Regions from separate parts of the Streptomyces sp. NPDC005752 genome, predicted to be linked through region 3. Evidence: riboswitches for the same ligand, from Rfam matches in the RefSeq annotation. Region 3 holds a riboswitch; each other region holds the start of a gene.

Region 1 (9,588 bases), on a different contig from region 3:
AGGTGGGACACACCTTCGTCGAGGCCGCGGCCGACTTCATGAAGCAGTACGAGTCGGTGTTCGCCGAGGAGTTCGGCCCGGAGCGCAAAGGCACCCGTTGAACCTGCAGATCGACCTTTCCTGGCTGCTCATGGTCGCCGAGCACAAGACACCCGGTGACCCGCAGGTCGTCGACTGGGGTGCACTCGTAGCCGCTGTGAGCCGGCACGAGGCGGAGATCTTCGGCAGCCCCGTCTACAGCGACCCGCACTCCCGCGCAGCCGCCATGCTGCAACTGCTGCTCCATGTGCCCGCGCTCGAGCACTCCAACGCGATGTTCGCGTCCGCCGTCGCCTACGGTTACCTCGTCGCCTCCGGGCTGAAGGTCATCACCTCTCCCGAGCAGGTGCGCGATCTGGCCCGGCTCGTGAAGGAGGGCAAGGCCGACGTCCGGGCCATCGCCGACGAGCTGCGCCGGTGGAGCCTGTGATCGGAGCTCCTCAGCCGGCCTCCGCCGAGCGGTCCACCACACCGGACCGGCGGGCCACGCCGAGCACACACGGGGAAGTCGGCAGCTGCACGCCCCGGTCCGGGATGCGGAACCTGCGGTACACCCCCAGCTCGAAGCCGGCCTCCTCAATCGCCGCGACCGTGTCCCGCGCCGTGTGACAGCCCCCGAACAGCAGCGGCCAGAGTGTGCGGTCCGCCGCACGCTGCGCCGTCGCCAGCGCCCGTCCCGGAGCCAGGGTGTGCTCGAGGAAGCGCAGTTCACCGCCCGGCCGCAGCACACGCTTGATCTCCGCCAGCGCCCGGGGCAGGTCCCGCACCGTGCACAGGACCAGCGAGGCGACGGCCGCGTCGAACGCCTCGCTCTTGACCGGCAGTGCCTCCGCCATGCCCGGCACCACGTCGACCGGCACGTCCGCGCGCAGCGCCGCACCGGCCGCCAGCTGCCGCAGACTGCGCTCGGGCTCGATGGCCACCACTTCGGACACGGCCCCCGGGTAATGCGCGAAGTTGAGACCGTTGCCCGCGCCGATCTCGATGACACGGCCGGAAAGGCCCGAGAGGAGTTCGTCGCGGCGGTCCGCCACGCCTCCCTTGATATCGGCGGTCACGCTCAGCCGGGCGTAGAACCGGGCGAATACCGGATGGTGTACCGCGTCGCGGGGGACGGGTATGCTGCGCCGACGCATGATCGGACCTCCTCGGAGGGCACGGGCACGTGGGTACGGCTCTCCTTCGATTCTCCCCCGTACGGGCCCGCTCAGCCGCTCATCCGGCGGGACGTTTCCCGCCGAGTTCCGCTGAGAGCCAACTCGCCGCCCGGGACCGGAAGTCGGCCGGCGCCAACGTTCCCGCCCCGGCCGGGACCGCCCCGAGCAGTGGGGCGCCCGCCGCGACAGGGAGGTCGTCGATGTTGCACCGTGAGGCCAGATCCGGCTCGGCCGGCATGCTGCCGACCACCACCCCGGGGCAGGTGAGTCCACGCGTCCGCAGCGCCTCCGTCGTCAGCGCGGTGGAGTTGAGGGTTCCCAGGCCCGCGGGTGCCACCACGAGAACGGGTGCCGCCATCAGCCGCGCGGCGTCCGCGAGCGTGGACCCCTGCCCGTCGTAGCGGACGAGCAGCCCGCCCGCCCCCTCGACCAGTACCAGGTCGTGCTCCGTCGCCAGTTTCTGGGCGGCCTCGGCGATCTCGTGCGGTCGGACGGGCGGGAGGCCCGCTCGGCGAGCAGCCGTCTCGGGTGCCAACGGCTCCGGGAAACGCGCCAGTTCCACTGCGGTGACGTGAGCCCCCGCAAGGCGCGCCACCTCTGCGGCGTCCCCCGGCTCGCCCGGGGCGAGGCCGGTCTGCGCGGGCTTGAGGACCGCGACCCGCAGGTCCTGGGCGGCGGCCGCCACCGCCGCGGTCACGATCGTCTTGCCGATCTCGGTGCCCGTACCGGTGATCACGAGAATCTTCATCTCAGCCCTCCCTCGCCGCGGCGCACACAGCCCGGCAGATCCGTGCCACATCGTCGTCGCCGGTCACATAGGGCGGCATGGTGTAGACCAGATCACGGAACGGGCGCAGCCAGACGCCCTCGCGGACCGCGGCCCGTGTCGCGGCCTCCATGTCCACCTCGTGGTCGAGCTGTACCACCCCGATCGCGCCCAGCACCCGGACGTCGCGTACGCCGGAGACTTCGGCGGCCTCGGCCAGCCCCTGGCGCAGGCCCGTGCCGATCCGTTTCACCTCGAGTTCCCAGTCCTGGCCCAGCAGCAGATCCACGGATGCGCAGGCCACAGCCGACGCCAGCGGGTTGCCCATGAACGTCGGCCCGTGCGCCAGCACGGGGACGTCGCCGCTCGAGATGCCCTCTGCCACCCGGGAGGTGCACAACGTCGCCGCCAGCGTCAGATAGCCGCCGGTCAGCGCCTTGCCGACACACATGACATCCGGGGACACTCCGGCGTGCCCGGCTGCGAACAGCTGTCCCGTACGGCCGAACCCGGTCGCGATCTCGTCGAACACCAGCAGCACGTCGTTCGCGTCACACGCCTCGCGGAGCACCCGCAGGTACGCGGGGGAGTGGAAGCGCATCCCGCCCGCACCCTGCACCACGGGTTCCACGATCACCGCTGCCAGTTCGTCGGCGTGAGCGGCCACCAGTTCACGCAGGTGCCGCACATAGGCGTCGTCCGGATCGGCATCGAAGCCGTCCGGTGGGGCGTCGGCGAAAATCTGGCGGGGGAGGGAACCCGACCACAGCTCGTGCATCCCGCCGTCGGGGTCGCACACCGACATGGGCTGCCAGGTGTCCCCGTGGTAACCACCGCGCCACGTGAGCAGCCGGCGCTTGGCGGGCCGCCCGGCCGAACGCCAGTACTGCAGGCACATCTTCACGGCGACCTCGACGGAGACGGACCCCGAGTCGGCGAGGAAGACGTGCTGCAGAGGCTGCGGGGTGATCTCCACGAGCCGGGCCGCCAGCCGGACGGCGGGCTCGTGCGTGAGCCCGCCGAACATCACATGGCTCATCCGGTCCAGCTGGCCGCGGGCGGCCTCGTTGAGTACCGGATGGTTGTAACCGTGCACCGCCGACCACCAGGACGACATGCCGTCCACCAACTCGCTTCGGCCGTGGACGGGTTCGGCGAGCCGGATACGCACCCCGGACGCGGACTCCACGACCAGCGGCTCCTGCCTGCCCGGCATCGGGCCGTAGGGGTGCCAGACGTGGGCCCGGTCCAGGGCGCGGAGTTCCGCGGGGCTGAGCTGATCAGGCATTGGGAGCGAGGTCCGTCCCGGCGCCTCGACGGCGGACCGACACCAGGTCCGTGCGGGCCGCAAGGGCCTCGGAGGGCTCCGGATCGGTCCCGGCCGAGCCGCCGCACGGAGCGCAACCGCCCTCGTGCGAACCGCAGCCGTCTCCGGCAGGCGCCCGGTGCTCGGGGAGTGTCGTCGTCGCCGCTCCCTCCACCTCGAAGCCGGCGTCCGCGATCATGTCGAGGTCGGTCTGTCCGGACTGGCCCTCGCTCGTCAGGTAGTCGCCCAGGAAGATGGAGTTGACCAGATTCAGGGCGAGCGGCTGCATCGAACGCAGATGGACCTCGCGGCCGCCCGCGAGCCGCACCTCGACGTCCGGGCACACGAACCTGACCATCGCCAGGATGCGCAGGCAGCGCTGCGGAGTGAGGTGCCAGTCCTTCGCCAGCGGGGTCCCCTCCATGGGGATCAGGAAGTTCACCGGCACGGAGTCGGGATCGAGCTCACGCAGCGAGAAGACGACGTCCACCAGATCGGCGTCGGTCTCGCCCATCCCGGCGATCAGACCGGAGCACGCCGAAAGTCCGGCAGCCTGGGCCTGCTGCACGGTGTCCACCCTGTCGGCGTACGTGTGGGTGGTCGTGATGTCCCCGTACGTACCTTCGGAGGTGTTCAGGTTGTGGTTGTACGCGTCCGCGCCCGCAGACCGCAGACGGTCGGCCTGGCCCTCGGAGAGCAGACCGAGACAGGCACACACCTCGACGTCCTCGTGCTGCTCCTTGATCGCCTCGATCGTCTGCGACACCCGGTCGACATCACGGTCGGTGGGCCCCCGGCCGCTGGCCACGAGACACACCCGCTTGGCGCCGCCCGCCACCCCCGCGGATGCGGCCTTCTTCGCCTCGTCCGGTTTCAGCCACGTGTACTTGAGGATCTCGGCCTTGGAGCCGAGCCGCTGCGAGCAGTACGAGCAGTCCTCGGGGCAGAGCCCTGACTTCAGATTCACCAGATAGTTCAGCTTGACGCGCCGGCCGAACCACTGGCGGCGCACCTTTCCGGCCGCGGCCACCACGTCGAGCAGTTCGTCGTCGGAGGTCGCCAGCACGGCGAGCGCTTCGTCACGGGTCGGCAGTTCGCGCCGCAGCCCCTTTTCCACCAGCGTGTTCAGCAGGTCCATGGCGTTGATCCTGACGCACAGCACCGCCATCGGCCAAGGAGGAACCGGACAATAGAGGCGTCCGATGCTGTGTGCATTGCCACACCCTGGCCTGTTGCGCACCCGGTTAGGGTCTGTGAGCTGCCTACAAAAAGGGACCCGCCCATGTCCTACGCCCCGTTCGACTGGACCGACGACGAGGCCCGGCGCCGTGCCGACGCCGGACTCGTCCGGACGCTGCGCCCCCGGGCCGCCGAGACGGAACTGCTGGACCTCGCGAGCAACGACTACCTGGGTCTGAGCCGTAACCCCGAGGTCACCGCCGCCGCGGCCGAGGCGGTACGGACGTGGGGCGCGGGCGCCACCGGATCGCGGCTCGTCACGGGATCCACCGCGCTGCACGCCGAGCTCGAGCGCGAACTCGCCGCCTTCTGCGGATTCGAGGCCGCCCTGGTGTTCTCCTCCGGCTACGCGGCCAACCTCGCCGCACTCACGGCGCTCACCGGGCGCGACTCGCTGATCGTCTCCGACGCGGGCAACCACGCCTCGATCGTCGACGGCTGCCGGCTCTCCCGGGCCGATGTCACCGTCGTGCCGCACGCTGATCCCGACGCCTTTCGCAAGGCCCTCCAGGCGCACCGTGGACGGGCACTGGCCGTGACCGACTCCGTCTTCTCGGTGGACGGCGACGCGGCCCCGCTGGCCGGGCTCGCCGACGTCTGCCGCGACGCGGGCGCCGCCCTCGTCGTGGACGACGCGCACGGACTGGGCGTCCTCGGTGAAGGCGGGCGCGGCGCACTCGCGGCCGCAGGACTCGCCGGCGGTGAAGGGGTCGTGGCCACGCTCACCCTTTCGAAGTCGCTCGGGAGCCAGGGAGGAGCGGTGCTCGGGCCCGCCCCGGTCATCCGGCATCTGGTCAACACGGCCCGTACGTTCATCTTCGACACCGGCCTCGCGCCCGCGGCTGTCGGGGCGGCTCTGGGGGCGCTTCGCCTGCTGCGCCGCGAACCCGAACGCGCGTCGAGGGCCGTGGCCGTCGCTGTCGAACTGCACCGCAGGCTGTCGGCGGCCGGACTCACCGCCGTGTACCCCGACGCCGCCGTCGTGTCGGTCCGCGCCCCCTCGGCGGAGTCGGCGGTCCGCTGGGCGGCCGACTGCCGCTCGGCGGGTCTCGTGGTGGGGTGTTTCCGGCCGCCGTCGGTTCCTGACGGGATCTCCAGGCTGAGGCTGACCGCCCGGGCCGACCTGACGCAAAGTCAGATCGAGAAGGCCGTGGACACTGTCCTCGCGACGGCGCCCCGGCCCGTCAGCTGACGGGGCCGCCGCCCAGTCCGGCGACGAAGGACGTCCAGGCCGTGGCCGAGAAGCGCAGAGGCGGAAGGTCCGCGTCCTTGGAGTCGCGTACGGCGAGCCGGTCACGGCCGAGTGGCGCGGTTTCCACGCAGTTGTTCATCCCCGTGCTGCGGCTCGGACCCGCGCGGGGGTCCGGCCCGGAAAGGGGCCTGTGGGGCGCCCGGACACGGCTCAGGTGGCGCGGTTCACCGCAATGGGCGACAGATATATGCATATCTTGGCGGATCGCCGTCACGGAGGGCGGCATCGGTGGCAGTCTGGCGCGAAGCACGATCCAGGCCGGCCGCGGGCCGGTCAGGTGGGAAAGGGACGCGTCGCCATGGCAGACCAGCAGGAAGCAACCGTCACTCTGGCGAGCGATCCGGCCTCGGTCTCCGCGGCCCGCAGATACGTGGCCCGGGTGCTCACGGAATGGGGCCTGGCCGAGGACGGCGACACCGCCGACGCCATCCGGCTGATCGTCTCCGAACTCGCCACGAACGCCGTCCAGCACACCTTCGGGCAGTCGCCCACCTTCACCGTGGACCTCCGGCTCGACCGGGATGCGGAGTTCTACCTCGGGGTGACGGACAGTCACCCCCGCCGGCCCCAACGGCTTCCCGCCGCAGTCCGGCAGGACAACGGCCGCGGGCTGGTGATCATCCGGGCCCTGGCGAGGGAGCGCGGCGGCCGCCTGAGCGTCAGCCCCACCCCGGACGGGGGCAAGACCGTGTCGATCGCCCTGCCCTGGCAGGTTCCCGCGCCGGCCTGACGCCGAGCCGCGCGAGCGGGGCCGGGCGCGCAGCTCCTAAGCGCCGGAGACCCGGCCGAAGCCACTCCGCAACAGCGCCATCAGTGTCGTCGCCGCCGCGGTGTTCCCGTCCCCCCGGTGCACCACGGAGATCGTCCTGCGGAACGCGGCGGGTTCCAGGCGCCGGACGGCGAGGGGCGCGGGGGACATCGCGGCGACCATCTCCGGTACCACTGCCACCCCTAGGCCGGCACTGACCAGAGCGCACACCAGGGCGTAGCCGGGTGACTCGCACACCACGGCAGGGGTGGCCCCGGCCTCGGCCAGCGCACGCTCCACCCCGCGCCGCGGCGGATGCTCGGGCGCACTGCTGATCAGCGGACGGCCCGCGAGTTCGGCCACGGGGAGGGGGCCGCTGCCGTCGGACAGCATCTGGCCGCGCGCGGTGACCAGTACCAGCTCCTCGACCAGCAGCGGTTCGTCCGAGAGTCCCGCAGGCAGGGGATCGGCGGCGGCGGGTTCGTACGCGTGGGTGAGCGCCAGGTCGACGTCGCCCGCCGCCACCGCGGCGACCCCGGCGGGCGGCTCGTAGTCCGTGACGGCCAGCTCCACGTCGGGGTGCGCGCGACGGAACGCGGTGAGCACCGGCGGCAGCAGATGGACCCCGGCCGTCACGAATGTGCCGACCCGCAGACGGCCGCCCGACAACCCTGTGAGCCGGGCCAGCTCGTGCCGTGCCTGGTCCATCTCGTCCAGCACGCGTCTGGCGCGCCCCGCCAGCAGCTCACCTGCGGCCGTCAGCCGCGCTCCGCGGTGGTGACGGACGAGGAGGGCGGCTCCCGCCTCCCGCTCGAGCTTCGCGAGCTGTTGCGAGAGCGCGGGCGCGGTGTAACCCAGCCGCGCTGCCGCCCGGGTGATCGAGCCGGCCTCGGACACCGCCACCAGGGCAGCCAGCCGCGTAGGGTCGTACATTAAGCGTTCCTTTTGGCAGACCCAGGACATTGCAAGTACATGCTAAAGGCATGGAGCGTCCATGGTGGATCCATGGACGCACAACTGCTCGCTTTCGTCGCCGTGGCGGCGGGAATGGTCGCTCTGCCGGGCGCCGACTTCACGGTGGTCGTACGCAACGCGCTCGCATCCCGGACGTCCGGGCTGGCCACCGCGGTGGGAGTGGCCGGCGGCCTGCTGGTGCACACCGCGCTGGCCGCCGCCGGACTCGCCGCCGTGCTCGTGACGATGCCCGTCCTCTTCCGCACCGTCCAGTTGCTCGGCGGCGCGTACGTCCTCTACCTCGGCCTCAGCGGTCTGCGTGCGATGAGGCGGCGGGCTGCCACCGGAGCGGATGCCGGGGAGGGGGCCGAGCTAATGGCGACGCCGTCGGGGCCGGGGCGCTCGTTGCGCCAGGGCTTCCTGACGAACGCGCTCAACCCGAAAGCGCCCGTGCTCTTCCTCAGCCTGCTGCCGCAGTTCGTCCCCGACGGCCGGCCACCGCTGCCCAGGACGTTGCTGCTCGCCTCGGTGATCGTCCTGCTCGCGCTCGTCTGGTTCCCGGCGGTGGCCCTGCTGGTGGACCGGCTGGGCCGGTGGCTGCGCCGGCCGCGTACCGCCCGGGTGATCGAGGGCGGCAGCGGCACGGCACTCACCGCGTTGGGGCTCGTACTGGTGACGGGGCCCCTGCTGCACTGAACCAGGGCGAAAGGCGTGTCAGCGCACCCTCCCGTACCAGACGTTGCCGGACCAGATCTTCTCCAGCCGGACCACGGCGCCGGCCTTCGGCGAGTGCCAGATCTTCCCGCTGCCTGCGTAGATCCCGACGTGGTACACACCGCGGCCCGCATGGAAAAAGACCAGGTCGCCGCGTTTCCGCTGCGACCTGGAGATATGGCGGGTCTTGTTGTACTGCTGCTGCGCCGTTCGAGGAAGTTTCTTGCCGGCCTTCTTGAACGAGTAGAGCGTGAGCCCGGAGCAGTCGAACCGGTTGGGGCCCGTGGCGCCCCATCTGTAAGGCGCACCCTTCTTCGAGGCGGCGATCTTGAGTGCCTTCGTCGAATGGGCGGCGGCCTCGGCGTCGTTCACGAGACCTGGGGCCAGCATGGTGGTGCCCACGGCGAATGTCAGGACCGAGGCCGTACCGACCCGGGCGAACAGAGACGGGACATGAACCTGCGCAGTCATGCGCAACCCTTCGTCAGCCGCCTGTGAAGGATGACCTGTCGGGTTCGGGCTGGCGAAGTTGCCCGGCCGCGTGATGCGGCTTCACCCCGAGGGCCGTCCGGAACTCCGGCCGGCCCGTTGTGCTCGGGTCCTCCACTCCTGCCGATCCACTCCTGTCGACCAGGCATCCGGACGGCGGCAGGACTCGGCGTCCGCCCGGACCGCCCCGCCGCGGTGGCGGGGGCTTGTCGTCCCAGGGATCTTTACGCACGCACTGCCGGATTTCCTGGCTGAAGTGGCGATATGTGAGAGTCGTCACGGCTGATCCGATCGGGTGGACGCGGTCGGCCCGGAGCCGCCACGGCCACACCGGACCAGCCGTGGACCAGCGGCGGAACGAACCATTCCGCTCAGCGTCCGTGCTTGGTGCGCAAGTTGGCTGGTCCCTCGTGCGGGGGATCACCTACGCCGATCGAGCGAGTGAAACTCGTCGGCCGGTCGGGCGTGTCGTAGGACGGCGCCGCAAAGCCGACACCGCAGGCGGGTCGGGCGTGCAGGAGCTCAACTCGACGGCGGGGGAGGTACGGAGACCCGCCCTGCTCGGCGCTCCCCGTCCAGCAGCCGCAGCGCCCTGGCCAGAGTGCCCGCGTGGATCTGCGATTCACCCCGTTCGTGCATCAACGCGAGTGAGTCGCGAAGGGCGGTGGCCCGGGAGGCGAGAGCCTGAGCGGCCCGGAGCGCTCCGTACGTGTCACTGCCGCGTGCCGGGTTGATGCGGCCGAGCTGGTCGATCACTTCCAGGTAGCAGTCGATGAACTCGGCCTCGGCGCGCGTCAGCGCGGGAAGCGGCGGGAACTGGGGTGGGAGCATCGGGCGTTCACCTCGCGGGATGCGGCGGCTGGGACTGCGTGCGGTTCTCCACTACGTGGTCCACCAGCCCGAACGCCAGCGCGGCCGGGGCGT
Region 2 (9,588 bases), on a different contig from region 3:
GTCGAGGAGTGAACGACAGCCCCGACACGCCCTCCGCGCCCGACGCAGCGCCCGAACTCTTCACCTGGGAGTTCGCCACCGACCCCTACCCGGCCTACGCGTGGCTCCGCGAGCACAGTCCGGTGCACCGCACGGCGCTGCCCAGCGGCGTCGAGGCCTGGCTGGTGACCCGGTACGCCGATGCCAGACAGGCACTCGCGGACACCCGGCTCTCCAAGAACCCCGCCCACCACGCGGGGTCCGCGAACGCCAAGGGCCGGACCGGCATTCCGGGTGAGCGCCAGGCGGAACTGATGACGCATCTGCTGAACATCGACCCACCGGACCACACCCGGCTGCGCCGGCTCGTGTCCAAGGCGTTCACCCCGCGCCGGGTCGCGGAGTTCGCGCCGCGCGTGCAGGAACTCACGGACCGCCTCATCGACAATTTCATCGAGGAGGGGAAGGCGGACCTCATCCACGACTTCGCCTTCCCGCTCCCCATCTACGCGATCTGTGACCTGCTGGGTGTTCCGCGCGAGGACCAGGACGACTTCCGCGACTGGGCGGGCATGATGATCCGGCACGGCGGGGGGCCGCGCGGCGGGGTCGCCAGGTCGGTGAAGAAGATGCGCGGCTATCTCGCCGAACTCATCCACCGCAAGAGGGAGAATCCCGGCGACGACCTGATCTCGGGACTGATCCGGGCGAGCGACCACGGCGAGCACCTCAGCGAGAACGAGGCCGCGGCCATGGCCTTCATCCTCCTGTTCGCCGGTTTCGAGACGACAGTGAATCTCATCGGCAACGGCACCTACGCCCTGCTGCGCAACCCGCCCCAGCGCGAACGCCTGGAGCGCTCCCTGGCGGCGGGGGAGACCGAACTGCTCGCGACGGGCATCGAGGAACTGCTGCGCTACGACGGCCCGGTGGAGCTGGCGACCTGGCGTTACGCGACCGAGCCCGTGTCCCTGGGAGGGCAGGACATCGCGGTGGGGGATCCCGTACTCGTGGTGCTGGCCGCCGCCGATCGTGATCCGGACAGATTCCAGGATGCGGACACCCTGGATCTCGCCAGGAGTGACAACCAGCACCTGGGCTACGGCCACGGCATCCACTACTGCGTGGGGGCGCCGCTGGCCCGGCTGGAGGGCCGGGTGGCGCTGGCGACACTGCTGCGGCGCCTCCCCGACCTGCGGCTTGCTGCGGAACCTGCCGATTTGCGATGGCGCGGCGGGCTCATCATGCGTGGACTGCGGACGCTTCCGGTGGAGTTCGGTCCGGGTCAGCCGGACGAAAAAGGTGACAGCCTGTCAACTCTGTGACTTTCGCGTGATCTCCGCTGCATCGACTTGTGACACACGTTCGAGTAGGGCTAGGTTCACCGTTCGACTCACCCGTCACATGTCAGTCACACGGAAGGCAATCCCATGGGCTCCGCGAACGGCAGACACCGTCGCCCTCGTCAGGCACCCGCCATCGTCGTCGCCGCAGGCGTCACGGGGTCGGCCATCGCCATCCCGCTGCTCGGTGCGGGCGGCGCGCAGGCCACAGAGGCCACGACCTGGGACCGGGTCGCCGAATGCGAGAGCGGTGGCATGTGGAGTGCCGACCTCGGCAACGGCTACTACGGTGGCCTGCAGTTCTCGCAGGAGACGTGGTCGTCCTACGGCGGTACCGCGTACGCGTCCCGCGCGGACCTCGCCAGCCGCTCGCAGCAGATAACGGTCGCGGAGAAGGTACTGGACGACAAGGGGCCGCAGGCGTGGCCCAGTTGCGCGGTGATCTCCGGGCTCGCCCTGGACGGGGCGCTGCCGGGTGTCGACCCGGGCGGCGAGACGTCCGCCGAGCCGTCCGAGGACGCGACTCCGTCCGAGACCCCCTCGTCCGACGCTTCGGACCCGGCGGACGCGACGGACGGAGCGGACGACCCGGACGCGGAGGACAAGGCGGACGGGAAGGCGTCCGGCGAGGCGGCGGACAAGGCGGACGAGTCCGGGAAGACCTCCGCAACCCCGTCCGCCACGCCTTCCCCGGAAGCCTCCGAGACGTCCGGCGCCTCGAAGGGTGACAAGGCGAAGGGCGGGAAGCACCGTGGCATCCCGGCCCCGGAGGCGAGTGCCGGGACGGACCTGGAGGACGGGCGCGAGTCCGGCCGGCACGCGTCGCGCGGCGACTCCGAGGCGCGCCAGGGAGCCGAGGGGACATACACCGTCCGCACGGGTGACAACCTCTGGGCGATCGCGGACTCGCAGGAGCTCACCGGCGGCTGGACCGCGCTCTACGAGGCCAACAAGGGTGAGCTGGGCTCCGACCCGGACCTGATCCTTCCCGGCCAGAGCCTGGACCTCGACCTCGGGGCGGATGCCCCCGCCGCCCAGGCGGAGACCACCGTCGCCAACTGATCAAAAGCGGGAAAACACCCCGAATGCAGGGGTAGTTCAGAGACCTATGTCCACTTATGCGTAAGTGAGACATGGGTCTCTTTGCTTCAACTGGTGCGCCTGGTCCGTCCGATCCGTCCATATTGGCTCCGACCTGCGAAAACGCACACCACCCCTGGACCGTTACGGGGCTGATCGGCCGTTATGTCCATCTTTGAATGTGGGGGTTGCGTGTGTTTACGGTCGGAGCCGCTCGCACCGCGGGCACCTTCGACCGTCACGCCGAATCCTGCCGTCGGACGAAGGGGACCGACGCGTAAAGCGCCGTAGGCAGGAGCGGGGGACCCAGGTAAGCGCCGGACCCGGTCGTCGTGAGACGGGCGAAGGTACGGCTAGGGGTGAAGACGTCCGCGGGAGCGGGCGTCCGGGCAACTCACAGGCCCGAACCCGACAGCTCACCTCGTAGGCGTCGGTGAGGAGAACCATGCTGCTTTCCAGCAAGGGCAAGCACCGCCGCCCGTCCAAGGCCGTCCGCATCGCGACCCTGGCCGGCGTCACCGGTGCCGCCGTGGCCGTACCGCTCATGGGAGCGACCGGCGCCTCGGCCGCCTCCGTCGAGACCTGGGACGCCGTCGCCCAGTGCGAGTCCGGTGGCAACTGGTCCATCAACACCGGCAACGGCTACTACGGCGGCCTGCAGTTCTCGCAGTCCAGCTGGGCAGCCGCCGGCGGCACGCAGTACGCCGCCCGCGCCGACCTGGCCAGCAAGGACCAGCAGATAGCCGCCGCCGAGAAGCTCCTCGACCTGCAGGGCCCGGGTGCCTGGGCCTGCGCCGGTGCCGGCGGCCTGACGAACGACGGTGTGGACCCGGGCGTCGACACCGGCTCGGAGAAGAACGGCGACACGGCCCCGCAGGCCGCGCCGGAGCGCAAGGCCGAGCAGCCCACCACGCGCAGCGAGAAGCGCACCGCTCCCAAGGAGACGGTCACCACCCCGACCGGCGGCAAGGTCGAGAAGGGTGACGGCGAGTACAAGGTCAAGACCGGCGACACCCTCAGCAAGATCGCCGACGCGAAGAAGGTCAAGGGCGGCTGGGAGAAGCTGTTCGACCTGAACGACGACATCGTCGACGACGCCGACCTGATCTTCCCGGGTCAGCAGCTCCACCTGAAGTAGTCCGGGGTCGTTCTTCCTCCTCCCGCCCCGGAGGCCCGGCCCGGCGTGCTGACCCCCCGCACGCCGGGCCGGTGCCGCGTCCGGACCCCGCGGTCGGGTGTGCGGCGGGCTCGCCGGTAAGGGTGAGTGTTCAACTGTTGTAGTTACTCGCCAGTAAGATTCTGCGGCTTTGTCCGTTATGCGGGCCCTTGGGTTCTTTTTCGTCCCAGGTGACGGGCGGACGGCCGACGCAGCGGGCCGGGCCGGTTAGGCTCGTGGCGCAAGGCCACAGTGACCCTGCAGAACCAGTGTCAGATCCCAGAAGGAGATGCCTCGTGCCGTCCATCGACGTCGTCGTAGCCAGGGAAATCCTCGACTCCCGGGGCAACCCCACGGTCGAGGTCGAGGTTGGCCTCGACGACGGCAGCACGGGACGTGCTGCTGTTCCGTCCGGCGCCTCCACCGGTGCGTTCGAGGCCATCGAGCTTCGCGACGGTGACCCCAACCGCTACCAGGGCAAGGGCGTCGAGAAGGCCGTCCTCGCCGTGATCGAGCAGATCGGCCCGGAGCTCGTCGGCTACGACGCCACCGAGCAGCGCCTCATCGACCAGGCGATGTTCGACCTGGACGCGACCGAGAACAAGGGCTCCCTCGGCGCCAACGCCATCCTCGGCGTCTCGCTGGCCGTGGCGCACGCCGCGTCCGAGGCCTCCGACCTCCCGCTGTTCCGCTACCTCGGCGGCCCGAACGCGCACCTGCTGCCCGTTCCGATGATGAACATCCTGAACGGCGGCTCGCACGCCGACTCCAACGTGGACATCCAGGAGTTCATGATCGCGCCGATCGGCGCCGAGTCCTTCTCCGAGGCCCTGCGCTGGGGTGCGGAGATCTACCACACGCTGAAGAAGGTCCTGAAGACCAAGGGCCTGTCCACCGGTCTCGGTGACGAGGGCGGCTTCGCCCCCAACCTCGAGTCCAACCGCGCCGCCCTCGACCTCATCCTCGAGGCCGTCAAGGAGGCCGGTTACGTCCCGGGCCGCGACATCGCGCTCGCCCTCGACGTCGCCGCGTCCGAGTTCTACAAGGACGGCGTCTACGAGTTCGAGGGCAAGTCCCGCTCGGCCGCCGAGATGACCGAGTACTACGAGGAGCTCGTCTCCGCGTACCCGCTGGTCTCCATCGAGGACCCGCTGTACGAGGACGACTGGGCCGGCTGGAAGGTCATCACCGACAAGCTCGGCTCCAAGGTGCAGATCGTCGGTGACGACCTGTTCGTCACCAACCCCGAGCGCCTCGCCCGCGGCATCGAGGAGGGCTCGGCCAACGCCCTGCTCGTCAAGGTCAACCAGATCGGTTCGCTGACCGAGACCCTGGACGCCGTAGAGCTGGCCCAGCGCAACGGCTTCAAGTGCATGATGTCCCACCGCTCCGGCGAGACCGAGGACGTCACCATCGCCGACCTCGCCGTCGCGGTGAACTGCGGTCAGATCAAGACCGGTGCCCCGGCCCGCTCGGACCGCGTCGCCAAGTACAACCAGCTGCTGCGCATCGAGGAGATCCTCGACGACGCCGCGGTGTACGCCGGGCGTTCGGCGTTCCCGCGGTTCCGCTTCGAGGGCTGACAGCCCGAGTCCGGAGCACAGCCTCCGTCCGTCCCCGCATCCGGTCCCGTACCGTGTGCGGGGACGGACGTGCGTAACGGGGAGGCGTGAGACATGGCCGGGAAGGACCGCGACCGGTTCTCCACCGCGACCAGGCTGCGACTGCTCGGCGAGCAGACGGCGGCCCGCGTCTACCGGTCCCAGAACCGCCGCCAGGCTCGTCGCTCCCGGCTCACCGGCCGGGCCGCGTTCCTCGCTCTGATCGTCTGCTCCCTGGTGGTCGCCCTCGCGTACCCCATGCGGCAGTACGTCTCCCAGCGCGACCAGATCGCGGAACAGGAGAGGTTGTCGCAGGAGGCCCGCGAGCGGACCGAGGAACTGCGCGACGAGAAGGCACGGCTCAAGGACGACGCGTACATCCGCCGTCTCGCGCGCCAGCACCTGCACTACGTGCTGCCCGGCGAGACCGGCTATACGGTGGTCGACCCGGACGCGGCCGAGGTGCGCCGGGGTGAGCCGGGGGCGACGGGGCGGCCCTGGCACTCGAACCTCTGGGACGGCGTCGACAGCGCCGACCGCGAATGACCCTCCTCCCCGCAGTGGTCCGGGACCCGGCGCACCCGCGGTGCTCCGTTCCCGCACCGATCCGTACAGTCCGACCGATGACATTCAAGGCAGGCATGGACACGCCCCCTCCGCAGACCGAATCCACCACGCCCACCGACGCGGACATCGCCGCGTTCGAGCTCCAGCTCGGCCGGCCGCCGCGCGGGCTGCGCGCCATCGCGCACCGCTGCCCGTGCGGCAACCCGGACGTGGTCGAGACGCAGCCCCGTCTGGAGGACGGCACGCCGTTCCCGACGACGTACTACCTGACCTGCCCGCGTGCCGCGTCCGCGATCGGCACGCTGGAGGCCAACGGGGTCATGAAGGAGATGACCGAGCGGCTCACGACGGACCCTGAGCTGGCCGCCGCCTACCGTGCCGCGCACGAGGACTACATCGCGCGCCGCGACGCCATCGAGGTCCTTGAGGGCTTCCCGAGCGCGGGAGGCATGCCGGACCGCGTCAAGTGCCTGCACGTCCTGGTCGGCCACTCGCTGGCCGCCGGCCCCGGGGTGAACCCGCTGGGCGACGAGGCGATCGCGATGCTGCCGGAGTGGTGGGCCAAGGGGCCGTGCGTCACCCCGTGCGGTTCCGACGCCGGACCCGACGCGTCCTGACCCCGCGCGGAACACGTACAACCACAGGAGCCCCATGACCCGCGTTGCCGCCATCGACTGCGGTACCAACTCCATCCGCCTGCTCGTCGCGGACGTGGACCCCGCCACCGGTGACTTCACCGAGCTCGACCGCCGGATGCGGATCGTCCGGCTCGGCCAGGGTGTCGACCGGACCGGCCGGCTGGCCCCCGAGGCGCTCGAGCGCACCTTCGAGGCCTGCCGTGAGTACGCGGCCGCGATCGAGGAGCTCGGAGCCGAGCGGATCCGGTTCGTCGCCACGTCCGCGTCCCGCGACGCGGAGAACAGTGACACCTTCGTCCGGGGGGTCCTGGACATCCTGGGCGTCGAGCCCGAGGTCATCACGGGTGACCAGGAGGCGCAGCTCTCCTTCGACGGCGCCACGAAGGAACTGGTGGGCAGCGACCACCTGGAGAAGCCGTACCTCGTCGTGGACATCGGCGGCGGCTCCACCGAGTTCGTCGTCGGTGACGACCGTGTCCGCGCAGCCCGATCCGTGGACATGGGCTGCGTACGCATGACCGAGCGTCACCTGGTGCAGGACGGTGCGGTCGTGGACCCGCCCACGCCCGACCGGATCGCCGCGATACGTGCGGACATCGGCGCCGCCCTGGACCTGGCCGAGGCGACCGTGCCGATCTCCTCGGCCGCGACGCTCGTCGGCCTGGCCGGGACGGTCACGACCGTCGCCGCGATCGCGCTCGGGCTGAAGGAGTACGACACCGAGGCGATCCACCACTCCAGGGTCTCCTACGAGCGGGTCCGGGAGATCACCGAAGGGCTGCTCGCCTCGACGCACGCGGAGCGCGCGGCGATCCCCGCGATGCACCCGGGCCGGATCGACGTGATCGCGTCCGGCGCCCTCGTCCTGCTCGCCGTGATGGAACGGTCGGGGGCTCGTGAGGTCGTCGTCAGCGAGCACGACATCCTCGACGGGATCGCCTGGTCGACCGCCTGATCACGACGTGGTCGCGGCTGCGGTGAGACGTTGCTCAAACGCATTCCCGCCTGCACCTTTGAGCCCGTGCAAGGCCCCTCCGGACCCGTTCGGAGGGGCCTTGCACGAGGTGCCGCGGCGAACTTCGTGAACTTCTTCACAAGGAATTCGGCCCCACCGGGCGAAGTTCTGCCTCCGAGAGGCCGTGCGGGACGCCTGCGGCTCCGCGCGAGGGGGGTGCCGGGGCGTTTCCGGGGTGTGGCGGGGGCATGTCCCGGGCAGGTGGTTCATCCCGGATGACTGCTCAAGGGCCAGCTCACAAGTGGTGAACAACGTTCGCCAGGGGTGCGTGGTTCCCCACTCGGACCATGACCTCGGTCACGTGGGCGGCGAAGTGTAGCAGAGGGTGGCGGATACCTTGTGAAGGGGCTCACGAGCATGCCCCCCGAGGGGGGTGGATACTCGATGGCATGAGCACCACGGAGCGTCCCAGGATCCTCGTTGTAGGCGGTGGGTACGTAGGCCTGTACGCAGCTCGTCGCATTCTGAAGAAGATGCGGTATGGAGAGGCGACCGTCACGGTCGTCGACCCGCGCTCGTACATGACGTACCAGCCCTTCCTCCCCGAAGCTGCTGCCGGCAGCATCTCGCCTCGGCATGTCGTCGTCCCGCTGCGACGCGTGCTGCCCAAGGCAGAGGTTCTCACCGGCCGTGTCACGACCATCGACCAGGACCGCAAGTTCGCCACGGTCGCGCCGCTCGTCGGCGAGGCCTACGAGCTGCCCTTCGACTACCTGGTCATCGCGATGGGCGCGGTCTCCCGGACCTTCCCGATCCCCGGCCTCGCCGAGCAGGGCATCGGTATGAAGGGCATCGAGGAGTCCATCGGTCTGCGCAACCACGTCCTCGAGCAGCTGGACAAGGCCGACTCGACGACCGATGAGGACGTCCGCCGCAAGGCGCTGACGTTCGTCTTCGTGGGCGGCGGCTTCGCCGGTGCGGAGACCATCGGCGAGGTCGAGGACATGGCGCGCGACGCGGCCAAGTACTACACGAGCGTGAAGCGCGAGGACATGCGCTTCATCCTGGTCGACGCCGCCGACAAGATCCTTCCCGAGGTCGGCCCGAAGCTGGGCGCGTACGGCAAGGAGCACCTGGAGAGCCGTGGTGTCGAGGTCTACCTCTCGACCTCCATGGACTCCTGCGTCGACGGTCACGTCGTCCTGAAGAACGGCCTCGAGGTCGACTCCAGCACGATCGTGTGGACGGCCGGCGTGAAGCCGAACCCGGCGCTGGCCCGCTTCGGTCTGCCGCTCGGCCCGCGTGGTCACGTGGACACCTCCGAGAAGCTCCAGGTGCAGGGCACCGACTACATCTGGGCCGCGGGCGACAACGCCCAGGTGCCGGACATGGTCGGCCGCCGCGCCGGCAACCCGAACGCCTGGTGCCCGCCCAACGCCCAGCACGCGCTGCGTCAGGCGAAGGTCCTCGGTGACAACGTCATCTCCGGCATGCGGGGCTTCCCGCAGAAGGAGTACAGCCACGCCAACAAGGGTGCTGTCGCCGGACTCGGCCTGCACAAGGGCGTCGCCATGATCGTCATCGGCAAGGTGAAGATCAAGGTCAAGGGCCGACTCGCCTGGTACATGCACCGCGGCTACCACGGCATGGCCATGCCGACCTGGAACCGCAAGATCCGGATCTTCGCCGACTGGACGCTGGCGATGTTCCTGAAGCGCGAGGTCGTCTCGCTCGGCGCCATGGAGACTCCGCGCGAGGAGTTCTACGAGGCCGCCAAGCCGAGCCCCGCGCCGGTCGCGGCCAAGGCCGACGGCGACAAGAGCAAGTCCGGCGAGAAGGCGAGCGCCTCCTAGCGCCTGTACGTCACCGAAGGGGTCGTCCGCCATCCGTGGTGCGGACGGCCCCTTCGGCGTGCCCGGACCTCCCTGCGGGACTCCGCGCGGCGGTCCGGGCCCTCTCGCGGCGGTCCGGCCCCGTAACTAGATGGCGAGTACAGGTATTTTGCCGTTCCGTTGCCCGGGAGCGGGATGGCGTGGGTGCGGTGGGGTGTTGACGCCGGTGTACCTCACCGGGCCCCGAGGTGTCGCGGCACGGTTCGGATGCGTATATGCGAATTTGGGCACGTTCGGAAACACCACCACGGAGGTGTGCACCATGGCCGACGCCGCATCGCGGCTGACCGCTCTCGCCGAAGAGTTGCTGGGAGAGCCCCTGCCGGTCCGGATCCGGGCCTGGGACGGCAGCGAGTCCGGGCCGCCGGGTGCGCCCA
Region 3 (9,588 bases):
CGGGCGCGGTCTCGGGCGCGAGCAGTACGGGGTCCTGCCAGGCGGGCTGGACCATCAGCGGGCGGTCGCCGCTGTCGCGGCCGTGGCCTCGGAGAGGGACTGCGCGAAGGCGAGGGTCTGGCGCACGGTGTCCGGACCGTCCCCCGCCTCGCTGACGCGCAGGCTCAGGTCGTCGGCGGTGGAGCTGCCGGTGTAGCCGTGGTCGGCCTCGCAGTTGGGGTCACCGCATGCCGCGGGCTCCAGGTCGATGCGGGAGACGGCGCCCCAGCCGATGGTCAGGACGACCTCGCGGGGCAGCGTGCCGGGCACGTACTTCTCCGGGTTGGCGACCACGCGGCTGACCACGACGGACGAGATCCGGTCGAGCTTGACCGACTCGGTCGACGTCGTGGCGTACGGCGTCGGGGAACTCGTGTCGGCCGCCTGCTCGTCGGTGTGGCTGACGATGAAGCGCGTGTCCGTCAGGACGAGGACCGTGACATGGCGGCGGACCTCGTTGGAGTCGAAGGTGGTCTCCTGGTGCACCAGGTACGAAGCGACCGGCTCCCCGCCGACGGCGGCCTCCACCGCCTCGGCCACGAGGGCCGGGTAGTAGCCGCTGCGCTCGATCGCCGCGCGCAGCCCCTGGGTCGTGGTACCGGTCTTTGCCATGCGCACCATCCTACGGGGGGCCGGTGACTGCCGGGGACGTCGTGCGCGGGTCCGTGCGCGGTCAGTAGCTGGGGAGCCGGCGGGGACCGAGATCGCTGCGGGCCGGCGGTGGTGCGAGCCGGACGCTCGCCCCGAGCACCGACAGCCCCTGTGTCGCCACGACGACGGGCTCCAGGGTGACCGAGACGACCTCGGGGTGGTCGTCGACGAGCCGGGACACCCGCAGGAGGAGCTCTTCGAGCGCCTCGGTGTCCGCCGGCGCGGAGCCGCGCCAGCCGAACAGCACCGGAGCCGCCTTGATGGAGCGGATCAGCTCGGCGGCGTCGCGGTCGGTGGCGGGCACGAGCCGGTGGGCCGTGTCACCCAGAAGCTCGGACGGCGCGCCGGCCAGACCGAAGGAGAGGACGGCTCCGGCGGCGGCGTCGATGGACGCCCTGACGACGGTGTCGACCCCCCTGGGAGCCATGGCCTGGACGACGGGCCGGAGTTCGGCGGGTGTACCGAGCAGATCGGTCAGTTCGTCGTACGCCCGGCGCAGGGCGTTCTCGCCCGCGAGATCGAGCCGGACACCACCGAGGTCCGCGCGGTGCCGGAGATGGGGTGCGGTGGTCTTGAGCGCCACGGGGTAGCCGAGCTTCGCGGCTGCGGCGACAGCGGCCTCCGGATCGGGGGCGGTGAGTGCCGGCCGCACGGTGATCCCGTAGCGGGCGAGGAGCTCTCGGGCCTCGTCGTGCGTGAGCGGGCGGCCGCGCGGATCGGGGCCGGGGCCGAGCAGTGTCTCGATCAGCCGGGCGGTGCCGTGCTCGTCGATGGTGTCGTCCAGGAATTCGGGCACCTTGCCGGGAGCGGCCGCCTGACGCCGCCACTGGGCGTACTTCACCGCCTCGGCGAGCGCACGGACGGCTCGTTCGGCGGCGGGGTAGGCGGGGATCCGCCCCGCGGAGGGGCCTGGACGGTCGACGCTCGCGCCCTTTGCGCCTTCCACCCGTGCCGGGGCTCCTGTGCGGGGGCCACCCGTGGCCGACGCGTCGGAGAGCGGCGGGGAGGCGGGCTGGGGCTGCGGGTCCGGGGCGTGGGTGTCGGACGGGGGGAGCGGCTGCGGCTGCTGGGCAGTCGGAGGGCCGGCCTGCCGGGGCGTGGACGGGCCGGCGGTGCTCGTGGCGACGGCGAGCGCCTGCGCCAGGCCGCCCATCTCCACATGCACCACCGCCACCGGCTTGGCCGGGCCGGTGGCCGCCGCCTCCCGCAGTGCCTCCGCGAGGACCTCGCCCTCCCCGGTCTCCGCCTCGCCGTTCTCCCCCACCCAGGGGATCGCGGTCACGATCACGGCGTCGCACGTCCCGTCGGCCAGCGCCTCGGCCAGCGCGCGCCGGAAGTCCTGCGGGCCCGCCGCCGTCGTGAGGTCGCGGGGCGGGCGCGGGCGCAGCCCCTCCGCAAGGCAGGCGTCGTAGGTGAGGAGGCCGAGCGACTCCGAGTTCCCCAGGATCGCCACCCTGGGGCCGTCCGGCAGGGGCTGGCCGGCGAGGAGCAGTCCGACGTCGGCCATCTCCGTCACCGTGTCGACCCGGATCACTCCCGCCTGGCGCATCAGCGCGGACACCGTCGTGTCGGGGATACGGCTGACCGGTACGGCGTGCCCCTGCGGGTTGGAGCCGCTGTGCCGGGCGCCCTTCACCACGACGACGGGCTTCACGGCGGCCGTCCGGCGGGCGAGCCGGGTGAACTTGCGCGGATTGCCGAGTGATTCGAGGTACAGCAGGGCGACGTCGGTGTTCTCGTCCTCGTACCAGTACTGCAGGAAGTCGTTGCCCGAGACATCGGCCCGGTTGCCCGCCGAGATGAAGGCCGACAGTCCCGCGCCCCTGCGGTGGAGACCGGACAGGACGGCGATGCCGATGGCGCCGGACTGGGTGAAGAGCCCGATGCGCCCGGCCTTGGGCGACTCGGGGGCGAGGGAGGCGTTGAGGCGGACGGTGTCGGAGGTGTTGATGATGCCGAAGGCGTTCGGGCCGATGATCCGCATGCCGTACGAGCGTGCCTGCCGGACCAGTTCCCGCTGGCGTTCCCTGCCTCCGGCGCCGCGCTCGGCATAGCCGGCCGAGAGGACGACGAGGCCCTGGACCCCGTGTTCGCCGCAGTCGGCGACGGCCTCGGGCACCCGGTCGGCGGGGACGGCGACCACAGCGAGGTCGACCTGCTCGCCGATCCCGCCCACGGAGCGATGGGCCGGCACTCCGTCGACGGTGTCCAGGCCCGCGGCGAAGGACGTGTTCACCGCGTACGTGCGTCCGGTGAAACCTGAGCCGAGGAGGTTACGCAGCACGGTCCGGCCCACGCCGCCGGGTTCGCGTCCGACGCCGATGACCGCGACGGACCCGGGGGCCAGCAGGCGCTGGACGGATCGCGCTTCGGCCCGCTGCTCACGGGCGCGCTGGACGGCGAGGGACTCGGCCGTGGGCTCCAGGTCGAGGGTGAGGTGGACGGAGCCGTCCTCGAAGCTGCGCTGCTGGGTGAATCCGGCGTCCCGGAACACCTTGATCATCTTGTTGTTGGCGGGCAGCACCTCTGCCGCGAAGCGGCGGATGCCCCGTTCCCTGGCCACCGCCGCGATGTGTTCGAGGAGGGCTGACGCCACGCCGCGGCCCTGGTGGGCGTCCTGGACGAGGAACGCGACCTCGGCCTCGTCCGACGGGGCCGACGCGGGCCTGCCCCGGGCGTCGATCCGGTCGAAACGGACGGTGGCGATGAACTCGCCGCCGATCGTGACGGCCAGTCCCACCCGGTCGACGTAGTCGTGATGGGTGAAGCGGTGCACGTCCCGGGCGGAGAGACGCGGATACGGGGCGAAGAAGCGGTAGTACTTCGACTCGTCGGACACCTGCTCGTAAAAGCTGACCAGCCGCTCGGCATCGTCCGTGGTGATGGGCCTGATGCGCGCGGTACCACCGTCGCGGAGCACCACGTCCGCCTCCCAGTGGTCGGGGTACGCGTGATGCGGACTCTGCTCCGGAGTGGGCTCCATGGCCAAAGCCTACGGCCCGGGGCACCGGTCGCGGCGGGAGCGCCGCAGGGGCACGCTGAGGGAGCCGACGGGCGGTCGGCGAGGCCGGGCACAGCAGTCCGCACTGCATGAGAGACTGGTCTAGACAACTCATCGTTACGTGAAGGGCAGAACCATGGCTGAGCGCCGCGTCAACGTCGGTTGGGCCGAGGGCCTGCACGCCCGCCCCGCTTCCATCTTCGTCCGTGCCGCCACGGCCTCCGGCGTCCCCGTGACGATCGCCAAGTCCGACGGCAACCCCGTGAACGCCGCTTCCATGCTCGCGGTGCTCGGCCTGGGCGCCCAGGGCGGCGAGGAGATCGTGCTCGCGTCCGAGGCGGACGACGCCGAGGCGGCCCTGGACCGCCTGGCGAAGCTGGTCACCGAGGGGCTCGAAGAGCTTCCGGAGACCGTCTGACTCGACCTCGTCGAATCGGATCCCTTTCTACAGAAAGGCCGCACCTCCCCACCGGGAGCTGCGGCTTTTCTGTTTTCCGGGCCGGGCCGGCCGACGCCCCGGTGAAACCAAATAAGGGCAGCGAAAAGAAAGCCCTCCGAGAATTACCCTACGTGTATACGGTGCAATTGTTAATGGCGGGCTCCCCCGATGTTTACGGGGTGTTGCGAAGACCTCACCCGGGCCCTTCCCGCCGTGCGCCCCGACCGGTCCGCGCCCCGCAGCCGGTGGGCCGCGGTGGCCCGCTCCGCGTGCTGGGCGGCCAGCACCCTGGCCCGCTCCGGGTCACGGCGCGCCACGGCGTCGACCAGAGCCCCGTACTCGGCCCATGAATCCGCGGGGCGGACCGGCTGCTCCACGGCGTACATCCAGGTGATCTTGTGACGGAGCTGGGTGAGCAGCGAGATCAGCGCTGGGCTGCCCGAGGCCTGGGCCAGCGTTTCGTGGAACCAGCCGCCCAAGGAGCGCAGGTCTTCCCCCTCATCCCGGCGCGCCCGGTCCTGCCCCAGCCTGACCAGGCCGCGGAGCACCTTCAGGTGCGCCTCCGTACGGCGCTGCGCCGCTCGTGCCGCCCCGAGTGGCTCCAGGAGCATCCGCACCTCCAGGAGGTCGGCGGCCTCCTGTTCCGTGGGCTCCGCGACGCAGGCACCGGCGTGCCGGCGGGTGACGACGAACCCCTCGGACTCCAGGGTGCGCAGCGCCTCGCGCACGGGGACGCGGGATACGCCGTAGCGCCGCGCGAGCACCTCTTCGGTGAGGCGGCTGCCGCGCTCGAAGACACCCGAGACGATGTCGTCACGGATTGCCGTGCATACCGAATGCGCGGGAATGCGCATGTCCGAACCTCCGCCTTAATCCCCGCGAAACGCGGCCGATCGACGCCTGTTCTGTGACTCTATTGCAATCGGCCGGAATTTCCGATGGCGGGGTGGAATCCATGGATATCTTTTGGCCGGGGGCCACTTCCGCGAGGGCTTCGGCGGGCGTATCCCCCGGGACACGGCGAAGGCCCCGGCACGCGGAGCCGGGGCCTTCGTCGGAGCGGTGTCGCGCGTGTGGGGTCAGACCTGGACGCCGTGCGCACGGAGGTAGGCGACGGGGTCCATGTCCGAGCCGTACTCGGGTGTGGTCCGGGCCTCGAAGTGCAGATGCGGACCGGTGGAGTTGCCGGTCGAGCCGGAGACGCCTATCTGCTCGCCGGAGCCGACGCTCTGGCCGACGGAGACACCGATCGAGGAGAGGTGGCCGTACTGGGTGTACGTGCCGTCCTTCATCCTGAGCACGATGTTGTTGCCGTACGCGCCGCCCCAGCCGGCCTCGACGACCGTGCCGGCGCCGACCGCGACGACGGAGGTGCCGGACGCCGCCTGGAAGTCCACGCCCGAGTGGCTCCCGGAGGACCAGAGCGCTCCGCCGGACTTGTAGGAGGTGGTCACGTGAGAGCCGGCGACCGGGAGGTGGAAGGAGTTGAGCCGGGCGCGCTCGGCGGCACGTGCGGCGCGCGCCTTCTCCTCCCGGACCTCCTCGGCGCGGGCCTCCGCCTTGCGCTCGGCCTCCGCCTTGGCCTTGGCCTTCGCCTTCGCTTCCGCCGCGGCCTTCGCAGCCGCGTCGGCCTGGCGCTGCTGGACCTTCGCCTGAGCCTCGATCTGGGCCGCCAGGGTCGTGTCGAGGGCGACGGTCTGGGTCAGACCGGTCCCGGCGGCGACGGCCTCGGCGTCCGCGGCGAGGGCCGGGGAGGCCGTGGCGCCGATGACACCGGTGGTGGCCAGGGCCGCGATGCCGGCGACCTTGGCGCTCCTGCGCGTCAGGCGGCTCGGGGCACGGTGCTTCCCGGCGGCACGGATGAATGCCATGGAGGGGCTGTTCCTTTCCTTCCTTCTCGCCTACCGGGTTAGCTGACGGGTTCGGAGCAGGAAGGTCTCCTACGGCCCCCTCCGCCTCGCGCGAGACGCAGGGTTCCGATTCACCCCAGGGACTTCGTGGGTCCCCGGCTCCCCAGGCTCGCGCCTGACGGGGACTCGGCGATGACTGTCCGGCGCCGCGGTCGCGGCTTTCGTCCGGCGGACAGCCGGGCCGACGCTAGAGCGGGCCACTTTCCCGCACCAAACGGAAAGGGCCTTTTGTCGCACATCCCACAGGATGAATGGAACTTTCTTTGCAAAGCGGACAAAAGACCGAACCCCGGCGAGAGTGCACTCTCGCCGGGGCCCGTCATGTCCTGCTTCGGTCAGCCGCTGACGACCGACACCTCGCCGATGCCGAGCGCCCTGACGGGCTCCGCGATCTGAGCGGCGTCGCCGACGAGAACGGTGACCAGCCGGTCGACCGGGAAGGCGTTGACCACGGCGGCGGTCGCCTCGACGGTGCCGGTCGCGGCCAGACGCGCGTACAGCTGCGCCTGGTAGTCGTCCGGGAGGTGCTGCTCCACCTGGTCCGCCAGGGTGCCCGCGACGGAGGCCGCCGTCTCGTACTTCAGCGGGGCGACGCCCACGAGGTTCTGCACGGCGGTCTCGCGCTCGGCGTCGGTGAGCCCCTCGGCGGCCAGCGTGCGCAGGACCTTCCACAGGTCGTCGAGCGCGGGGCCGGTGGACTCCGTGTCGACGGAGCCGCTGATGGCGAGCATCGCGGCGCCCGTCGCCCCCGAGGCCGATCCGGGGGCCGTCGAGCGCAGCACCTGTCCGAAGGCCCGGACACCGTAGGTGTAGCCCTTCTCCTCACGCAGCACACGGTCCAGCCGGGAGGTGAGGGTGCCGCCCAGGCAGTACGTGCCGAGGACCTGGGCGGGCCACACGCTGTCGTGCCGGTCCGCTCCGATCCGGCCGATCAGCAGCTGCGTCTGCACGGCTCCGGGACGGTCCACGATGACGACACGGCCGGTGTCGTCCGCGGTGATCGGAGGCACGGGCCGGGACTGTCCGGCATTGCCCGACCAGTCCCCGACGGTGTCGGCGAGCAGTGCGTCCAGGTCCACCTCGGTGAGGTCCCCGACGACGACCGCCGTCGCGGTGGACGGGCGGACATGGGCGTCGTAGAAGGCGCGGACGGCGGCGGCGTCGATCCGCCGGACCGTCTCCTCGGTGCCCAGGCGCGGACGCGACATCCTCGCCGTGGCGGGGAAGAGCTCCTTGGAGAGCTGCTTGGCTGCCCGCCGGGCAGGGTTGGCCTGCTCGTGCGGGATCTCGTCGAGCCGGTTGCCCACGAGGCGCTCGACCTCGCTCTCCGCGAAGGCAGGCGCGCGCAGCGCCTCGGCGACCAGGCCGAGGGCCTTGGCGAGCCGGGAGACCGGGACCTCCAGGGAGACGCGCAGCCCCGGATGGTCCGCATGGGCGTCCAGGGTGGCGCCGCACCGCTCCAGCTCGGCGGCGAACTCCTCCGCGGAGCGCTTGTCCGTGCCCTCGGACAGGGCGCGCGCCATGATCGTGGCCACGCCGTCCAGGCCCTCGGGCTCGGCGTCCAGGGGTGCGTCGAGGAAGATCTCCACGGCGACGACCTGCTGGCCGGGGCGGTGGCAGCGCAGCACGGTCAGCCCGTTGGGCAGGGCGCCACGCTCGGGCGCGGGAAAGGCCCAGGGCCTGGCCTCGCCGGCGGTCGGCTGCGGGTGGTACTCCATCGCTACTCCAGTCACGGCGGCGTCGGTCACTTGTCGGCCCCCTCGTGCGCGTCGGTGCCGTCGGCCTCATCGGCCGGTTCGACCGGCTCGTAGACCAGGACGGCACGGTTGTCGGGGCGCAGGTGCGCCCGGGCGGCGGCCTTGACCTCGTCGGCCGTCACGTCCAGGACGCGGCCCACCGCGGTCAGGGCGAGCTGCGGGTCGCCGAACAGGACGGCGTACCGGCACAGTTCGTCCGCGCGGCCCGCGACCGTACCGAGACGGTCCAGCCACTCGCGCTCCAACTGTGCCTGGGCGCGTTCCATTTCCTCCGGCGTGGGGCCCTCCTCGGCGAACCGGGCGAGCTCCTCGTCGACGGCGGCCTCGATCTGCGGCACCTCGACGCCACCGGACGTCTTGACGTCCAGCCAGCCCAGCGAGGGCGCGCCGGCCAGCCTGAGCAGCCCGAATCCCGCCGCCACCGCCGTGCGGTCACGCCGGACCAGGCGGTTGTGGAGGCGGGACGACTCGCCGCCGCCGAGCACCGTCAGCGCGAGGTCCGCGGCGTCGCACTCGCGCGTCCCGTCGTGCGGCAGCCGGTAGGCGGCCATCAGGGCACGCGCGGGCACCTCCTCCTGGACCACTTCGCGCAGCTGTTCGCCGATGGTCCCGGGCAGCGTGCCGTCGCGCGGGGGCTGCTTGCCGTCGTGGGAGGGGATGGAACCGAAGTACTTCTCGATCCAGGCGAGCGTCTGCTCCGGGTCGATGTCCCCCACCACGGAGAGCACCGCGTTGTTCGGCGCGTAGTACGTCCGGAAGAACGCCTGCGCGTCCTGAAGGGTCGCCGCGTCCAGGTCGGCCATCGAGCCGATCGGGGTGTGGTGGTACGGGTGGCCCTCCGGGTAGGCGAGGGCGGTGAGCTTCTCGAAGGCCGTGCCGTAAGGAACGTTGTCGTAGCGCTGGCGGCGCTCGTTCTTCACCACGTCCCGCTGGTTCTCCATGGACTCCTCGTCGAGCGCGGCGAGCAGCGAGCCCATCCGGTCGGCCTCGAGCCACAGGGCCAGCTCCAGCTGGTGCGTGGGCATCGTCTCGAAGTAGTTGGTGCGTTCGAAGCTGGTCGTGCCGTTCAGGGAACCACCGGCCCCTTGCACCAGCTCGAAGTGTCCGTTCCCCTTGACCTGGCCCGAGCCCTGGAACATCAGGTGCTCGAAGAGGTGAGCCAGGCCCGTACGCCCCTTGACCTCGTGGCGGGAGCCGACGTCGTACCAGAGGCAGACCGCGGCGACGGGGGTCAGGTGGTCCTCGGAGAGCACCACGCGCAGGCCGTTGGCCAGACGGTGCTCGGTCGCCGTCAAGCCGCCGGAGCCGGCCTGGGCTGTGGCCGTGTGACCCATGGGCATGTACGTCCCTTCGATCGGTACAGGATTTCCTGCCGGACCTGCCACTCTAGGCAAGCGCACGGGCACCTGGCGAAGTTCCCGCCGGGTGAATGTTGTCGTAGATGCTGCCGTAAACAGGGGTTCCGCGGAGGCCCTGTGGACCACTTCGGACGGGTCGAGGTCGGCGTTGTCAGTACGGCGGTCCACAATGGTCGGCGTCAGAACCTGAGGTTGTCCGACAGAATCTTGTGAAGGAGTCGCAGCCGCGATGGCCCGCCGCAGCACGAAAACCCCGCCGCCGGACGACTTCGAGGAGAAGATCCTCGACATCGACGTCGTCGACGAAATGCAGGGCTCCTTCCTCGAGTACGCGTACTCGGTGATCTACTCCAGGGCTCTGCCCGACGCCCGCGACGGCATGAAGCCCGTGCACCGCCGCATCGTGTCCCAGATGAACGAGATGGGTCTGCGC

What was found. Region 3 has a riboswitch for cyclic di-AMP ahead of ABZ441_RS25570 (M23 family metallopeptidase). Riboswitches for the same ligand answer to the same signal wherever they lie in the genome.
Positions count from the first base shown of each region.
Region 1: another riboswitch for cyclic di-AMP. It lies ahead of ABZ441_RS13375 (C40 family peptidase); the one in region 3 lies ahead of ABZ441_RS25570 (M23 family metallopeptidase).
Region 2: another riboswitch for cyclic di-AMP. It lies ahead of ABZ441_RS10845 (transglycosylase family protein); the one in region 3 lies ahead of ABZ441_RS25570 (M23 family metallopeptidase).

Region 1 covers NZ_JBEXYB010000013.1:34,704-44,291, reverse strand. The annotation lists gene ABZ441_RS13430 (hypothetical protein) at 1-101, shown strand, start outside; gene ABZ441_RS13425 (hypothetical protein) at 98-469, shown strand; gene ABZ441_RS13420 (class I SAM-dependent methyltransferase) at 480-1,175, opposite strand; gene bioD (dethiobiotin synthase) at 1,255-1,944, opposite strand; gene ABZ441_RS13410 (adenosylmethionine--8-amino-7-oxononanoate transaminase) at 1,946-3,250, opposite strand; gene bioB (biotin synthase BioB) at 3,243-4,406, opposite strand; gene ABZ441_RS13400 (8-amino-7-oxononanoate synthase) at 4,551-5,699, shown strand; gene ABZ441_RS13395 (DUF397 domain-containing protein) at 5,692-5,952, opposite strand; gene ABZ441_RS13390 (ATP-binding protein) at 6,058-6,489, shown strand; gene ABZ441_RS13385 (LysR family transcriptional regulator) at 6,526-7,440, opposite strand; gene ABZ441_RS13380 (LysE family translocator) at 7,513-8,157, shown strand; gene ABZ441_RS13375 (C40 family peptidase) at 8,176-8,646, opposite strand; cyclic di-AMP (ydaO/yuaA leader) riboswitch at 8,650-8,846, opposite strand; gene ABZ441_RS13370 (hypothetical protein) at 9,187-9,495, opposite strand; gene ABZ441_RS13365 (ATP-dependent Clp protease proteolytic subunit) at 9,503-9,588, opposite strand, start outside.
Region 2 covers NZ_JBEXYB010000010.1:72,075-81,662, reverse strand. The annotation lists gene ABZ441_RS10860 (nucleoside triphosphate pyrophosphohydrolase) at 1-12, shown strand, start outside; gene ABZ441_RS10855 (cytochrome P450) at 9-1,304, shown strand; gene ABZ441_RS10850 (transglycosylase family protein) at 1,410-2,384, shown strand; cyclic di-AMP (ydaO/yuaA leader) riboswitch at 2,676-2,847, shown strand; gene ABZ441_RS10845 (transglycosylase family protein) at 2,848-3,540, shown strand; gene eno (phosphopyruvate hydratase) at 3,855-5,141, shown strand; gene ABZ441_RS10835 (septum formation initiator family protein) at 5,235-5,705, shown strand; gene ABZ441_RS10830 (DUF501 domain-containing protein) at 5,801-6,343, shown strand; gene ABZ441_RS10825 (Ppx/GppA phosphatase family protein) at 6,378-7,319, shown strand; gene ABZ441_RS10820 (NAD(P)/FAD-dependent oxidoreductase) at 7,769-9,172, shown strand; gene ABZ441_RS10815 (cyclopropane-fatty-acyl-phospholipid synthase family protein) at 9,474-9,588, shown strand, end outside.
Region 3 covers NZ_JBEXYB010000033.1:67,686-77,273, reverse strand. The annotation lists gene ABZ441_RS25595 (nucleotide pyrophosphatase/phosphodiesterase family protein) at 1-55, opposite strand, end outside; gene ABZ441_RS25590 (DUF5998 family protein) at 55-651, opposite strand; gene ABZ441_RS25585 (GNAT family N-acetyltransferase) at 713-3,673, opposite strand; gene ABZ441_RS25580 (HPr family phosphocarrier protein) at 3,828-4,109, shown strand; gene ABZ441_RS25575 (GntR family transcriptional regulator) at 4,280-4,984, opposite strand; gene ABZ441_RS25570 (M23 family metallopeptidase) at 5,210-6,001, opposite strand; cyclic di-AMP (ydaO/yuaA leader) riboswitch at 6,015-6,182, opposite strand; gene ABZ441_RS25565 (pitrilysin family protein) at 6,376-7,758, opposite strand; gene ABZ441_RS25560 (pitrilysin family protein) at 7,785-9,137, opposite strand; gene ABZ441_RS25555 (DNA topoisomerase IV subunit A) at 9,385-9,588, shown strand, end outside.